Regions from separate parts of the Propionimicrobium sp. BV2F7 genome, predicted to be linked through region 1. Evidence: riboswitches for the same ligand, from Rfam matches in the RefSeq annotation. Region 1 holds a riboswitch; each other region holds the start of a gene.

Region 1 (4,717 bases):
GGAGCGCACATCAGCGAGGTGAAGGCTCTTGAGGCTAAAAAAGCGGCCGAAAATGGCGCAAATGAAATCGACATGGTGATCAATGTCGGAAAAGCCAAGGAACACGATTGGGAATACGTCACTTCCGACATTAAGGCGGTGCGTGATGCTTTGCCCAACGATGTAGTTCTCAAAGTCATTATTGAATCCGCTGTATTAACAGATGAGGAAATTGTTGAAGTTTGTAAATGCGCTAAGAAAGCAAATGCGGATTTTGTAAAGACTTCTACAGGTTTCCACAAAGCCGGTGGCGCAAGCGTAGAAGCTGTGAAATTAATGCGCGAAACGGTCGGCAAAGAAATGGGTGTGAAAGCATCGGGTGGAATTAGAGATGCAGAAACAGCCGAAAAGATGATTAATGCGGGCGCCAATAGGCTCGGCCTGTCTAGCTCTCGCGCGGTTCTAGGAAAATAAACCAATTATCTATTAACAACGAGGTTAAAAAATGACTGATCAATTATTACTAGGCATAGACGTAGGAACGGGTGGAGTAAGGGTTGCTGCTGTTACCCCAGAGGGCGAAATGATCGCTACGGCTTCAGTTGCTGTAGAGACATACACCCCAAGGCCGGCTTGGGCTGAACAAAACCCTCAAGACTGGTGGGGTGGCTTGAAAGGCTCGTTGGCCGAATTGCTTGAAACTGTCTCGGCTGAACAAATCTGCGGTATCGCCGTCGATGGTACTTCCGCCACTGTTGTCGCTTGCGATAAGGACGGCGAACCCTTAAGGCCTGCATTGCTTTGGATGGATGTTAGGGCAGCTGACGAGGCAGAGAAGCTAACGAATACTGGCGATCCTGCACTTAAGTACGCTGGTATGCAGACTGTCTCCGCTGAATGGGGCATCCCGAAGCTGATGTGGCTCTCCAAGAATGAGCCAGAGGTATACGAGAAGGCTGAGGTATTCGCCGACTGTATTGACTGGATGAACTTCAAGCTCACCGGAGAGTGGGCGATGTCGATTTGTACGGCTACCTGTAAGTATTTCTACGATTCCAACTGGTCGGGTTGGCCTACTAACCTTTATGCAAAGGCAGGAATCCCTGACGCGTTAAGGAAACTTCCTCCGTCTGTTTTGAAGATGGGCGAGGTAGTTGGCGAGCTTAGCTCCAAGGCAGCTAGTGAACTGGGCCTTAAAGCTGGAATACCAGTCACTATGGGCGGCATCGATGCGCACGTTGGGGCTATTGGTCTAGGCGTTGTGGATGAAGGATCTTTGGCTCTGATCACAGGATCCTCACACGTTATGCTTGGCCAGACCGATCAGGCAATCTATTCCCAGGGGATTTGGGGAGCGTACTTTGATGCGATTATCCCTGGACAGTACACGGTCGAGGCAGGCCAGATTTCTTCCGGTTCTGTGAATAACTGGTTTACGCATAAGTTCACCGTTGAGGCCCACAAGCACGGTGACGACTCTGCCAGTTTGTATAACTACCTGAATGACTTGGCAAAAGAAATCCCTATCGGATGTGATGGTGTAATCGCGCTCGATCACTTCCAAGGCAACCGTTCGCCATTCTCTAACCCCTACTCTCGTGGCGCGTTTACAGGGTTGACTCTTTCTCACGGAGAAGGTCATTTGTATCGGGCAGTCTTAGAGTCTGTTTGTTACGGAACTAAGACAATTTTCGACACATTCCGGGAAAAGGGATTCGACCCGGTAAAGGTCGTCGTATCTGGTGGCCCGACGAAATCAAGATTCTGGATGCAAATGCATGCTGACGTGACGGGCGTTCCAATGTTGTTCCCGAAGAACACTGAGGGCCCGCTTATGGGATGTTCGATTCTTGCGTCAATAGGTGCCGGCTTGCACGATGATATTGGCAGTGCTGCAAAGGCGATGGTGACTATGGCCGATTCGATCGAGCCAAACCCTGAAGCCACAAGCGAGTACGAGTTCTACCACAAACGCTATCTAGAGATATATGAAGCTTTAGCTCCTATTAGCCGCAAGACGGCGCAGCATGTTTCTGGGTAACCAATTTATTTACTGAAAAGACGAGGGCGCTACCGGATGATTCCTGTGGCGCCCTCGTTTCATCTTCGCAGCTGAACATTCCGGTGATAATGGTTGCCCGTCTTGCCCCGCCCTAGGCCCTGACGTTGTGTGAAACCTTTGCAGAAGTAAAAAACTTATTTTTTGAGTCAACTTTGGCTCGTCTACGAGCCAAAAATGACACAATGACACTTTTCGTCCTAAATCCTTGGGCAAAACAATGCCAAAACATGGATTTGCTTGCCGTCCCACTACGGAAGTGTTACTTTGCTAGCAAGCGAATTGAGTATCACCTAATTAATTGATGGCAGGGAACATCGGTGAGAATCCGAGACTGACGCGCAGCGGTGATGGAGACGATTCGGCACGAAGCCACTGGGAAACCGGGAAGGCGCCGAAATTGATGGATCCTGAGTCCGAAAACCTTTCAATTCGTTCTTGGTTAACGCCCTCGCGAAAAGGGCCAGAAACTTGGAAGGAAAATGGGTCATAACTCTTTTGGCGACCGTAAATCTTTGTTCCTGCGCACAACCTTGAATTGCGGGTAGCGATGGCGAAAAAATTTCGTAGGCTGCCGGTCGCGCCAATCGTCGTTGCTTTAGTGATAGTAGCCATAGTCAGTGCGCTCTTCTCGCTGACGCTTGGGGCAGAAAAAGTTCCCGTCGAAGACGTCTTCGAAATCGTCAAGGCACGATTAACCGGTACAGCGACAACATCGCCGTTCGACACGATCATTTGGGAATTGCGTCTACCCAGGGCTTTGCTTTCGCTGTTGGTGGGGGCGGGGCTAGCGATCGCGGGCGCGGCAATGCAGACGCTCGTCCAAAATCCGCTCGCAGACCCGTACTTGCTGGGCATCTCGTCGGGTGCTTCCGTCGGCGCCACCGCGGTAATCGTCCTCGGCGTGTTCAGCAGCGTCGGTGTCTACGCTCTTTCGCTAGGCGCGATGGTGGGTGCGATCACGGCTAGCGCCGCGGTTTATTTCATCGCCCAAGCCCAAGGCGGCCTGACGCCGCTGAGGATGGTGCTCGCGGGTGTCGTGATGTCGTCGGCATTTAGCGCGCTTGCCTCCTTCATGGTCTTTCTTTCCGATGACAATCGCGCGGCTAACTCCGTGATGTTCTGGATGCTCGGTTCGGTTGCTGGCGCCACCTGGGAAAAGCTGATCGTGCCGGTCGTCGCCGTAGCGATTTCTTTGGTAGCGCTGATGCTAATTTCTTCTTGGATGGACGCCCTGATGACCGGTCCTTCAACTGCGGCAGCCCTGGGCATACGGGTTGGTGCTATGCGCAACGGCCTGTTCATCGGGTCCAGCGTGCTGATTGGTGTGCTGGTTGCTGTTGCAGGTGGTATCGGCTTTGTCGGCCTCATCATTCCGCACGCATCCAGGATGATCGTCGGCGCTCTCCATAAACGGATGTTGCCTGTGTGCGCGGCTGGTGGTGCGGTCTTCCTGCTTTGGGTTGACGTCATTTCGCGAGTCGTCGCCAGGCCTCAGGAAATGCCACTCGGCGTGGTTACTGGTGTTGTCGGAGCTCCGCTGTTCCTGTTCTTGATGGGCCGGCGCAGCTACGCGTTCGGAAGTAGGGACGCATGAGCAAGGTAGACCTGGAAAAGATCCAAGACGAAGATTATCTGAGGAAACGCTGCTTCATCAGCGTCCGTGGCGTGGCTGCCGCGGTCGGCGGTTACGTCGCCGTCAAGCACGTCAGCTTCGACGTGCCCTACGGCACCAAGCTGGCGCTGGTGGGCACGAACGGTGCTGGCAAGTCGACGCTGCTTCGCGCGCTCGCGGGCATCAACCCGGCAGTGGAGGGCATAGTCCGGATCGGCGAGCGGGACGTCACCGCGTACGCCCCGAAGACGCGCGCCCGAATTATCTCTTTCGTCGGTCAGGAGGAAAGCCCGCCGGCGGCCCTAACCCTAGGCGAGATGGTCAACCTGGGCAGGATTCCGCACCGCGCGCCCTGGTCGGTGGACGTCCACAAGGATAGGGACATCGTGGTCAGCGCGCTCGCTCAGGTGGGCCTGGACGATCGCATCGATTCTGCCTGCGATCACCTGTCTGGCGGTGAACGTCGTAGGGCGATGATCGCGCGTGGCCTGGCGCAGGGTTCCCCGATCTTCATGCTCGACGAGCCGACTAACCACTTGGATATCGCTTGGCAGCTGAAGCTCCTGAAACTGCTGACCACCCTCGAATGCACTGTCGTCGCAGCTATCCACGACCTCGATCTAGTGCTGCGCAACTTCGACATGGTTGCAGTCATGCACGCCGGCTCGATGATCGCGTTTGGCGAACCGAAAGACGTCATCAACACCCAACTTATGGACGAAGCTTTCAGGGTTGAGGCCATTCAGGCGCCCAACCCTGTGACGCATGAAACACATCTGCTGATTAGCAAAGGAAAGGAAGAAAAATGAAAATGCGGAAAGGTCTCCCGGCGCTGGCGCTGGGCCTAACGCTGCTCGCCACCGGCTGTGGCGGAGCTAGCACCTCCGGTAGCGGCGACTCTAGCGCCGAGGCTGGCAAGCTCACCCTGGAAAACTGTGGCAAAAAGGTGGAGTACACGGTTCCCGTCACCAAGCTGATGGCTAACGACGGCAACATCATCTCCATCGCTCTGGCTGCTGGCGCCAAGGACCAGCTCACAGCGGTCACTAGCTTGAAGCGTGACG
Region 2 (4,717 bases), on a different contig from region 1:
TCCATTGAAATTGGGAATACCCTCTTCGGGCCATCGGCGTAAGCGTTTTCGATGCCATTAGCTTCGAAGATCGGCTGCACCATCGAAGATGAATTGAAAGCCGATAACTTATCTGACCCTGGCGTAACGAAGACAGCGACGGCCTTAGCCCCTTTAACTTCCGAGGAAGGTTTGATTTTTTGGATCTGGGCTTCAGAATTTTTCTTAACTTCCTCAGCCTTTTTCTCTACTTGGAATATCTTTCCCATCTTTTCGATTTCGTTATCTACAAGGCCAAAATCTGCGTGATCTAGCTTGTAATTGGGGCAGTAGGAATCTGGTGAATAGAGCGGGACACCTGCTTCTGCCAAGGCCTTTCTGTCGACAGCTTTGTCGTAGCCAATAACCAGATCGACGTTCATGTCCAGGACGGTTTCAGTTGCTACCGTAGAACCACCGGTACCGAGTTTCCCGGACTCAGCTGATTCGATCTTATCCAGCTTTTTCTTAAGCTCTGGGCGAACGTTTTTAATGCGGTCATCACCAGCGCGGAAAACTACTTTATCTAGCACGCCTAGCTCATCGAGGATCGATGAGTTGACGTCTGAGATCATTAACACGCGCTCGGGAGCCTTGTCTAAGGTCAGGGTTTCGTCGCAGCTTTTGACCTGGATTTTTTCGGGTGCCGACGAACTTTCTGCAGCTTTCTTGTCTGCGGCTGACTGTCCGCAAGAAGCTAGCGGGACGGCTAAGGCCAATGCGGCCAGTGCACAAACGAACTTCTTCATTCGTTTACTCCTTTTCTTTTTGTTGTCGCTGGTTACTTCATTCGCCTAACCAGCAAGACGATGAATGGCACGCCAACCATGCCGGTGATTACCCCGATCGGCATTTCAATCGGGGCGAAAGCTATGCGCGCGAACGTGTCGGCGATAACCAAGAAGAATGCTCCCGCAAGGGCGCAGCCAAGCGTCAAAACTCTGTGCGAAGAGCCGACGATCGAGCGCATCACGTGCGGAATAATTAGGCCGACGAAACCTATCGCGCCCGATGATGCCACAGCGATGCCGATTACGGCAGAGACGGGAATCAGGATCGCCAGCCTCGCCTTGGTTGGCTCGATGCCAACCGATTGGGCCGTGCGATCTCCGCTGGACAGGGCGTCGAGAACTGGGCCGAAAAGCGCCACGACAACTGAGAAAATGAGGGCCGTAACAATCAGTGGAACCGCCTGCGACCAGTTAGCGCGGGCAAGCGAGCCAAGCATCCAGAACATGACGGCTTGAGTTGCCTCCGGCGTGCCCGAAGAGAAGATGATGAAGTTGGTTAGAGCCTGGAAGCCGAAGTTGGCCGCTAGGCCGGCGAGAATCAATCGCAGAGACGATCCGGAATTTCCCGTCACCAGAAGCAGAAACAGCGTTGCCGCCAGCGCGCCCGCGAATGCGGCCAAGCCAACCGACCAAGAAGCGATAGACCCGAACAGAATTATCATTGCAGCAGCGCCCGTCGAGGCACCCGAGCTGACGCCTAACACGTACGGTTCGGCCAGGGGGTTGCGCACCACAGCCTGCATCACGGCACCTGCAATGCCCAGGATCGCACCAATAGCCAAGCCCGAGATGATTCTAGGTAGACGGGTCTTCCAGACGATTGCATCCACGTTCTGGCTCCACGTGATGTCGACGTCCAGACTTGGGATGTGACTTTTGATGACGCCGATGACGTCGCCGACGGACACGGCGGCCGGGCCAATAGCGATCGTAACCAATGGCAAAACGAGGACTGCAGCCAGCAAAGCGAAGAGAATCAGCCGTTGGCGGCGCCTCGTCTTGCCGTAAAGCTCGAGTGTCTTTGCGGTGGCTGTATCGCTCACGAATCTTCTTTCTGTTCAAGCCGTCTTGCGCGGCGTACAAAAATATTCGACAGCCCAGGTTTTCGGACTTGTTCGCTAAGCGACTTCACCGTTGCGCGACAGTTCTGGATACAAACCAGAATTCCCCTGTGGCTAACTACATAGAACCTATCAGCAATATGTGAAAATGGACATCCGTATTAAAAATTGCAAAGAAAATCCCGCAGGCATTAGGCGTCTGCGGGATTTTCTTAGTTTATGTGCCGTTAGTCGTGGCCAGAGTCCATCGCGGCGCGGTCGAGAACCTCGCCCTCGGTGGAATCGATGCCGCGGTTCGCGATCTCGCCTGCGCGTCCAGGCTGCAGCTCGCCGAGCAGATCCTGAGTCGCGCCAGCGGTGATCTGACCCTGCGAAGCGTAGGTTTCCAGCTTGCTGCGCGAATCCGCGATGTCCAGGTTGCGCATGGTGAGCTGGCCGATGCGGTCCGTCGGGCCGAAGGCGGCGTCCTCAACGCGTTCCATCGACAGACGATCCGGGTGATAGCTGAAACCCGGGCCGCGGGTGTCCATGATGGAGTAGTCCCAGCCGCGCCGCAGCCTGATGACCACCTCGCCGGTGACGACTGCAGCAACCCAGCGGGCGATGGAATCGCGCGTCATCAGCGACTGCGGATCCATCCAGCGGCCCTCGTAAAGCTTGCGCCCGAGCTTCTGGCCCTCAGCGTGGTAGTTGGCCAGCGTGTCCTCGTTGTGAATCGCATTAATCAGGCGCTCGTAGGCGATCCACAGCAGCGCCATGCCCGGTGCCTCGTAGATGCCGCGGCTCTTCGCCTCGATGATGCGGTTCTCGATCTGGTCGCTCATGCCCAGGCCATGGCGGCCGCCGATCTCGTTTGCCTTAAGCACCAGGTCAACGCGCGAATCGAAGTGCTCGCCGTTGATGGCAACAGGGAAGCCCTCGACAAACTCGATGGTGACGTCCTCGGTGTCGATCTGGACGTCCGGATCCCAGAATTTGACGCCCATGATCGGTTCGACGTCCTCCAGGGATGCATCCAGCAGCTCGAGGGTCTTGGCCTCGTGGGTCGCGCCCCAAATGTTTGCGTCGGTGGAGTAGGCCTTCTCCTTCGAGTCGCGGTAGGGCAGATCGCGCTTGGTCAGCCAAACGCTCATCTCGTCGCGGCCGCCAAGCTCGGAGACGAAGTCCTCGTCCAGCCAAGGCTTGTAGATGCGCAGCTGCGGGTTAGCGAGTAGGCCGTAGCGGTAGAAACGCTCGATGTCGTTGCCTTTGTAGGTGGAGCCGTCGCCCCAAATGTTTACGTCGTCTTCGGCCATGGCGCGAACCAGCAGCGTTCCGGTGACTGCGCGGCCGATTGGAGTGGTGTTGAAGTACGGGCGGCCGGCGCTGGTGACGTTGAACGCGCCACACTGCAGAGCCATCAGGCCCTGATCGACCAGCGATTCCTTGCAGTCGACCAGGCGCGAAAGCTCGGCGCCGTACTGCAGGGCACGGCCGGGAACCGACTCGATATCTGGCTCGTCGTACTGGCCGATGTCTGCAGTGTAAGTGCAGGGAATTGCGCCCTTTTCACGCATCCAAGCCACTGCTACCGACGTATCGAGGCCACCTGAGAAGGCGATGCCAACGCGCTCGCCTGCGGGCAAAGAAGTTAATACTTTAGACACGCCCGCTAGCTTAACGCGCTAAAGTAATAATTTCCACATTGACCGAATAAACTTTCGATAGTTGCGATAGTGACCAACTCGCCTCGAACGGGGGAGTGCTGATTCGCCGCTTATATAGATGTGGAATTTAATCTCGCAAGTGCGTGACAAAATGTGGTCGCTAAGGCATAAAATTCGGCAGCAGGATGAAATTCGTCTCTCCAGCAAGGGGAAACGCGTTTAGATTGCAAACTTACTAATCCAGCAGCCACGTCTTGTCGCGGTGTGACTAGATGAAAACCGGCCGACGCCCAAACGGACGCCGGCCGGCAACTAATAGAAATAATTATCGAGGCTGGTCGACTGCCAAAACGATCTTGCCCATCAACTGGCCAGAGTCGAGCATCTCGTGAGCCTCAGCCGCATTCTCCATCGGGAAAACGGTAATATCAGGCAACGAGAGAGTCTCATCCTCGTAAAGCGGCCAAATCTTTTCGCGAACAGCCTGGGCGATTTCTGACTTCTGCTCAGTCGGACGGAACCGCAAGCTCGTCGCCGTGATGGTGCCGCGCTTGTTGAGCAGCTTGCCGATGTTTAGCTCACCCTTGACGCCCTTCTGCATGCCGATGATCACCATGCGCCCATCCTGAGCCAGGCAATCGACATTCGGCTGCAGATATTTAGCGCCAATGATGTCCAGGATCACGTCCACGCCCTTGCCGTCGGTCGCGTTCTTGACGCGCTCGGGCCAGTCCGTGTTGTAGTCGATGACGACGTCTGCGCCCAACTCGCGGCAGTAGTCCAGCTTCGCTTCGGACGCCGTCGTGATGACGCGCACGCCCATGTACTTTGCGTACTGGATTGCGAACGCGCCGATGCCGCCTGCGCCGCCGTGCACCAAGAACGTCTCGCCTTTGCGCAGGTGGACGCGCTCCAAGTTGCTCAGCACAGTGGCGGCAACCTCGATCAGGGCCGCAGACTCGACAAGCTCGACGTTGTCCGGCGGTGGAATCAGCTGGCCGGCCGGCGCAACGAAATATTCCGCGTAGGCGCCGCCCGAAAGCAGCGCGACAACCGGGTTACCCGGCGCAAAATTGTCTACGCCCTCACCGACGGACTCGACGACGCCGGAAGCCTCCAAACCCAGCACGTTCGTGACGCCCTTCGGCGGAGGATAGTAACCGCGGCGCTGCAGTGAATCGGCACGGTTGATGCCTGCAGC
Region 3 (4,717 bases), on a different contig from region 1:
TGCCGCAGATCTAGGTGGTTGGTCGGTTCGTCCATCAGCAGGTGCGAGGACTGCTGGGCGATCGCGCGGGCGATCATCACGCGCTGACGCTCACCGCCGGAAAGATTTGTGACTAGCCGATCGGCTAGGTCTGTAAGTTCGACACGAGCCATCGCTTCGTCGACGAGGCTCTGGTCGGCGTCGTCGCCGTATCCAATCAGATGCCGGCTAGCCAGCCTGCCGAGGCCGACGGCATCACGAACGGTCAGCGGCAAAACCGCATCGCGTTCCTGAGCCACCACGGCTATTTGTTTGGCGATTTCTCGCCTACTCAGCTCGGCAATGTTTTTGCCGTCCACCAGCACTTCACCAGTGTCTGGCTTCAGAGCATTGTGTAGCGCCATCAGAAGGGTAGATTTTCCGCACCCGTTGACGCCGACTACGCCAACCACCTCGCCGTCAGACACGCTAAAGCTAACGTCGGAGATAATCCGACGTTTTCCACGGCTGACGGAGAGGCGGTTGACAGTAATCATTACTTCTTCAGCAGCTCTCCGAGCTTGACGGCGCCGTCAACAGACAGGGTTGTCGGCGGGTCGGTGAGGACGAACGGCAGGTAGACGATCTTGTCATTCTTCACAGCCTGCAGGCCGTCAGCACCGGCGTAACCCTTGAGGATCGCCTTGGCTTCCTCCGGCGTGGAGGAGTCGGCCATCAGCACGATCCACTCGGGGTCCTTTTCGAGAAGGGATTCCATGGATGCGTCGAATACGCGCTCCTTGGAGTCGTCGTAGACGTTCTTCAGGCCATTGGCTTCGAAGATCGGCTGAACCATGGAGCTGGTTCCGTAGGTGTAGAACTCGGTGGATCCCGGCATCACGAACAGCGCTGCGGCATTGGCCTTGCTGCCGGAAGGAGCTGCCTTCTTGACATCCTCGAGGCGCTTGGCAACCTTGTCCTTAACCTCCTTGGCCTTGTCCTGAACGCCGAACATGGTGGCGATCTTGTCGATCTCGTTGTAGACGAGATCGTAAGACGCGTGATCGGTGGTGTAGCCCGGACACATCGCGTCGGGCGAGTACAGCGGAACACCGGATGCCTTCAGCTTTTCACGGTCGGCGCCCTCGTCATAACCGAAGACGACGTCGGGGTTTACAGACAGCGCGGCCTCGGTGGACACTTTTGCGCCGCCGGTGCCGGTGTCGCCGGCCTCAAGTTGCGGGATGGCGTCGAGAGCCTTGTTCATTTCGGGGTAGCTCTCGTCGATGCGGCGGTTACCGGACTTGGCGACTACTTTGTCGGCCAGGCCTAGGTCGTAGAGGATTGAGAAGTCGGTTTCAGAGAGCAACAGAATGCGCTCCGGAGCCTTCTCGAATTCCAAAGTCTCGTTGCAGCTTTGAATCTTGGCAGGGAATCCTGCCTGCGCGGCGGACGATGCCGGAGCTGAAGACTCGCTTTCAGCATTGTTACTGGAACATCCGGTGAGAGCAAGACCGAGCGCTAGCGCTCCGGCGATGAGTTGTTTCCTCATTCTTTTTCCTTTCTTAACTTGCACGCCGTTGCCTCTTAATGAGGACTACTAAACAAGGCGCACCAATTAAACCTGTGATTACCCCGATCGGTAGCTCTGCAGGAGCAAATGCGACGCGGGCGATTGCATCCATCCAAACCAGGAACAGCGATGAAGCGAGTGCTGATCCGAGCACTAGGAAGCGATGTGAATATCCGATGAATGATCGAATGACGTGCGGCACGATCAGCCCGACAAAGCCAATTCCGCCTGCCGCCGCCACTGCTATTGCCACTGAAGCCGAAACGATAATCAGCATGACGACCCGCATCCTCGATGCATTCACTCCCACCGACTCGGCCGTTCTGTCTCCGCTCGCCAGAGCGTCGAGGATCGGGCCGCAGAAGAACATCACAGCCGTGAAAACCACGGCAACGATCACTAACAGCGGGAGTTGCGGCCACTGTGCGCGAGCCAACGACCCAAGCATCCAGAACATAACGGCCTGCGATGTTTCGGGGCTGCCAGAAGAAAATATGAGCAGGTTCGTTACTGCCTGAAAACCGAAGCCAGCTGCAAGACCTGCGAGTATAAGCTGCAGTGGCGTCGAGCCTTGACCGGCGACTGCCATCACCATCAGCGTAGCTATGAGTGCTCCCGCGAAAGCCATGCTGCCCGTGACCATGTAGTTGGACGCGCCGAGCACGATAATCGAAAGCGCCGCGCCAGTCGATGCACCGCTAGAAACGCCGAGCACGTAAGGCTCCGCCAGCGGGTTACGCACCAACGCCTGCAGAACGACACCCGCAACGCCCAGAATCGCGCCAACAGCCAGCCCAGCAATGATTCTTGGGACACGATTCTGCCAGACGATCGCATCGATGGCTGGCGTCCAGGTTTTATCGACGTTGAAACCAAGATGATCGAGTGTGACACCAACGATGTCTGGGATGCTCACGTTTGCTGACCCGAAAACTATGGAAAGCAGCGGGGTGAGGACCATCAAGAGCAGCAGAATTACAAGACGCACATTGCGCTTGCGTTTATTTTTTCTCCGCCTCAGGATTGTGCTCCCCTTGGCGGTAGCACTTTCCTGCATTCGGTTACTTTCGGTCGGGCCGGTTCGCGCGGCTAATGATACCTGCCGGTTAGAGGTCGGACTCGACTTACGTCTTACCGTTGCGCGTCAGTTTTGGGTTCTCACCAAATTCCCTGTACCGGCTATTAGGCAAGTTCGGATTGCCTAACAAATAGATATTCTTACACTACTTAACAGTTTTAGCAATGAATCACGCCTTGTTACGGCCAGTTGTTTCCAAACAAGAAGTTTGGGCCGCCCCAAGTGGGACGGCCCAAACCTCTTTATTTAGCTAGCAGCTGTTAGTGCTTGCGACGACGGATCGCGTAAGCGCCAGCACCAGCGGCAATCAGACCAAACGCTGCGATAGGCAGTGCGTCGGCGCCGGTGGTCGGCAGACCAGCCTTTGCCTTCTTCTTGAACTTCTTAGCCTTCTTGCCCGGGTCGTTCGGGTCAAGCGGGTCGGTGCCGTTGGCAATCTCGTCACCGTCGTTGATTCCGTCACCATCGGTGTCAGCCACGTTCGGGTTGGTAGGCTTGCCGCCATTCTTGGCGCCAGTGACCTCGTCACCGTCAGTCAGGCCGTCGCCGTCAGTGTCCGGGTTCAGCGGGTTGGTGTTACCAGGCTTGCCGTTCGGGTCGAACTTGTCGTTCTTGAACGGGTTCTTGGTGCCGTTGACCTCGTCGCCATCGTTGATGCCGTCGTTGTCGGTATCGGCCTTCAACGGGTCGGTGCCGGTAGCACCGTCCTTGTTGACCTTCGGGTTACCCTTGTCGTCCTTAACGGCATTACCGTTCTCGTCGACGTCGGTGCCAGCCTCCTGGCCATCATTCAGACCGTCGCCATCGGTGTCACCCTTGTTTGGGTCGGTGCCGATGTTCTTTTCGCGACCGTCAGAGATGCCGTCACCATCAGTGTCAGCCTTCTTCGGATCGGTATTGGTGGCGTTGTCCTTATTGACCTTAGGAGTACCGTCATCATTCTTGGTCGGGTTGCCCTTATCGTCAATATCGGTACCGGCCTCTTCACCATCCTTCAGACCATCACCATCAGTGTCGTCATTCTTAGGATCGGTACCAAGGTCCTTCTCACGACCATCAGAAACTCCGTCATTGTCGGTGTCGGGATTCTTCGGGTTGGTGCCGTCCTTCTTCTCATCCTCGTCCTTGACGCCGTCGTTGTCGTCGTCATCATCTTTAACGTCGGGGGTGCCGTCGTTGTCGGAATCGAGCTGGAAGATAGCCTCAGCCTCGTCGGCAGTTGCGCCGTCGGGGTAGGTGACTACAACAGGAACCTTAACCTCTTCAGCGGTGTCGCCCTTGAGGTCAGCCTTGGCAGGAGCCTTAGCGGTGACAACACCGGTCATAGGATCGACAGTCACAGTCCAGCCTTCTGGGGCCTTCCAGCCGTCCTTGATCTGGTACTTGGTGCCTTCCGGAGCCTTCTTGTCGCCGGCGTAAACCGGAGCGGCAGTCTTGGACTCGCCAGGAGCAACTACAACGGGATCACCGTAACCAGGCTGGTAGTCAGCAACAATCGGGCAGCCGTCCTTGTCGACCTTGGTGCCAGCAGGGGTGTCAGCGCACTTGTCCTTGGAGTTCGGAACACCGTCGTTGTCATCGTCGCCGTCCTTGACGGTAACGGTGGAGGTGTCCAGAACCTTGTCACCGTCCTTGACCTTAACAACGATCTTGTCGCCGTCGTTCAGATTAGCAGGAACCTTGACAACTACGTTGCCATTCTCATCGATGGCACAAGTAGCGCCCTTGTCGGCCTCGCAAGTAACAGTCTTCGGCAGAGGACCGTTAGCCGGATCCTTGTCGAGAGTTACATCAGAACCAGGAGCACCAGTGCCGTCATTCCATGCCGGGCAACCATTGTTGGAGGCCGGACCAGCAATAGTCGGGCAGTTATCCTTGTCGTTCGGGACGCCGTCGTTGTCGTCATCTTTAGCATCAGGCTTAGTAACGGTAACGGTGGAGGTGTCTAGAGTCTTGTCGCCATCCTTAACGGTGACGTTAATTATGGTGTCAGGAGCAGCATTTTCAGGAACCTTAACGGTCACGTTGCCGTCCTGGTTAACGGTGCAGGTAGCGCCGTTATCTGCCTCGCACTTGACGGTATCTGGCAGCTTGCCGTTAGCAGCGTC

The links. Region 1 has a riboswitch for cobalamin ahead of HMPREF1255_RS06600 (iron ABC transporter permease). Riboswitches for the same ligand answer to the same signal wherever they lie in the genome.
Region 2: linked by a shared signal. The riboswitch ahead of HMPREF1255_RS05895 (iron ABC transporter permease) and the one ahead of HMPREF1255_RS06600 (iron ABC transporter permease) in region 1 are both predicted to bind cobalamin.
Region 3: linked by a shared signal. The riboswitch ahead of HMPREF1255_RS05960 (iron ABC transporter permease) and the one ahead of HMPREF1255_RS06600 (iron ABC transporter permease) in region 1 are both predicted to bind cobalamin.

The regions. Positions count from the first base shown of each region.
Region 1 is NZ_AZIS01000005.1:29,434-34,150, forward strand. It holds gene deoC (deoxyribose-phosphate aldolase) at 1-453, shown strand, start outside; gene HMPREF1255_RS06595 (ribulokinase) at 485-2,020, shown strand; cobalamin riboswitch at 2,305-2,485, shown strand; gene HMPREF1255_RS06600 (iron ABC transporter permease) at 2,589-3,635, shown strand; gene HMPREF1255_RS06605 (ABC transporter ATP-binding protein) at 3,632-4,462, shown strand; gene HMPREF1255_RS06610 (ABC transporter substrate-binding protein) at 4,459-4,717, shown strand, end outside.
Region 2 is NZ_AZIS01000004.1:334,088-338,804, reverse strand. It holds gene HMPREF1255_RS05900 (ABC transporter substrate-binding protein) at 1-767, opposite strand, end outside; gene HMPREF1255_RS05895 (iron ABC transporter permease) at 800-1,786, opposite strand; cobalamin riboswitch at 1,888-2,017, opposite strand; gene argG (argininosuccinate synthase) at 2,098-3,516, opposite strand; gene HMPREF1255_RS05885 (NAD(P)H-quinone oxidoreductase) at 3,842-4,717, opposite strand, start outside.
Region 3 is NZ_AZIS01000004.1:350,752-355,468, forward strand. It holds gene HMPREF1255_RS05950 (ABC transporter ATP-binding protein) at 1-515, opposite strand, end outside; gene HMPREF1255_RS05955 (ABC transporter substrate-binding protein) at 515-1,510, opposite strand; gene HMPREF1255_RS05960 (iron ABC transporter permease) at 1,524-2,588, opposite strand; cobalamin riboswitch at 2,622-2,752, opposite strand; gene HMPREF1255_RS09430 (Rib/alpha-like domain-containing protein) at 2,870-4,717, opposite strand, start outside.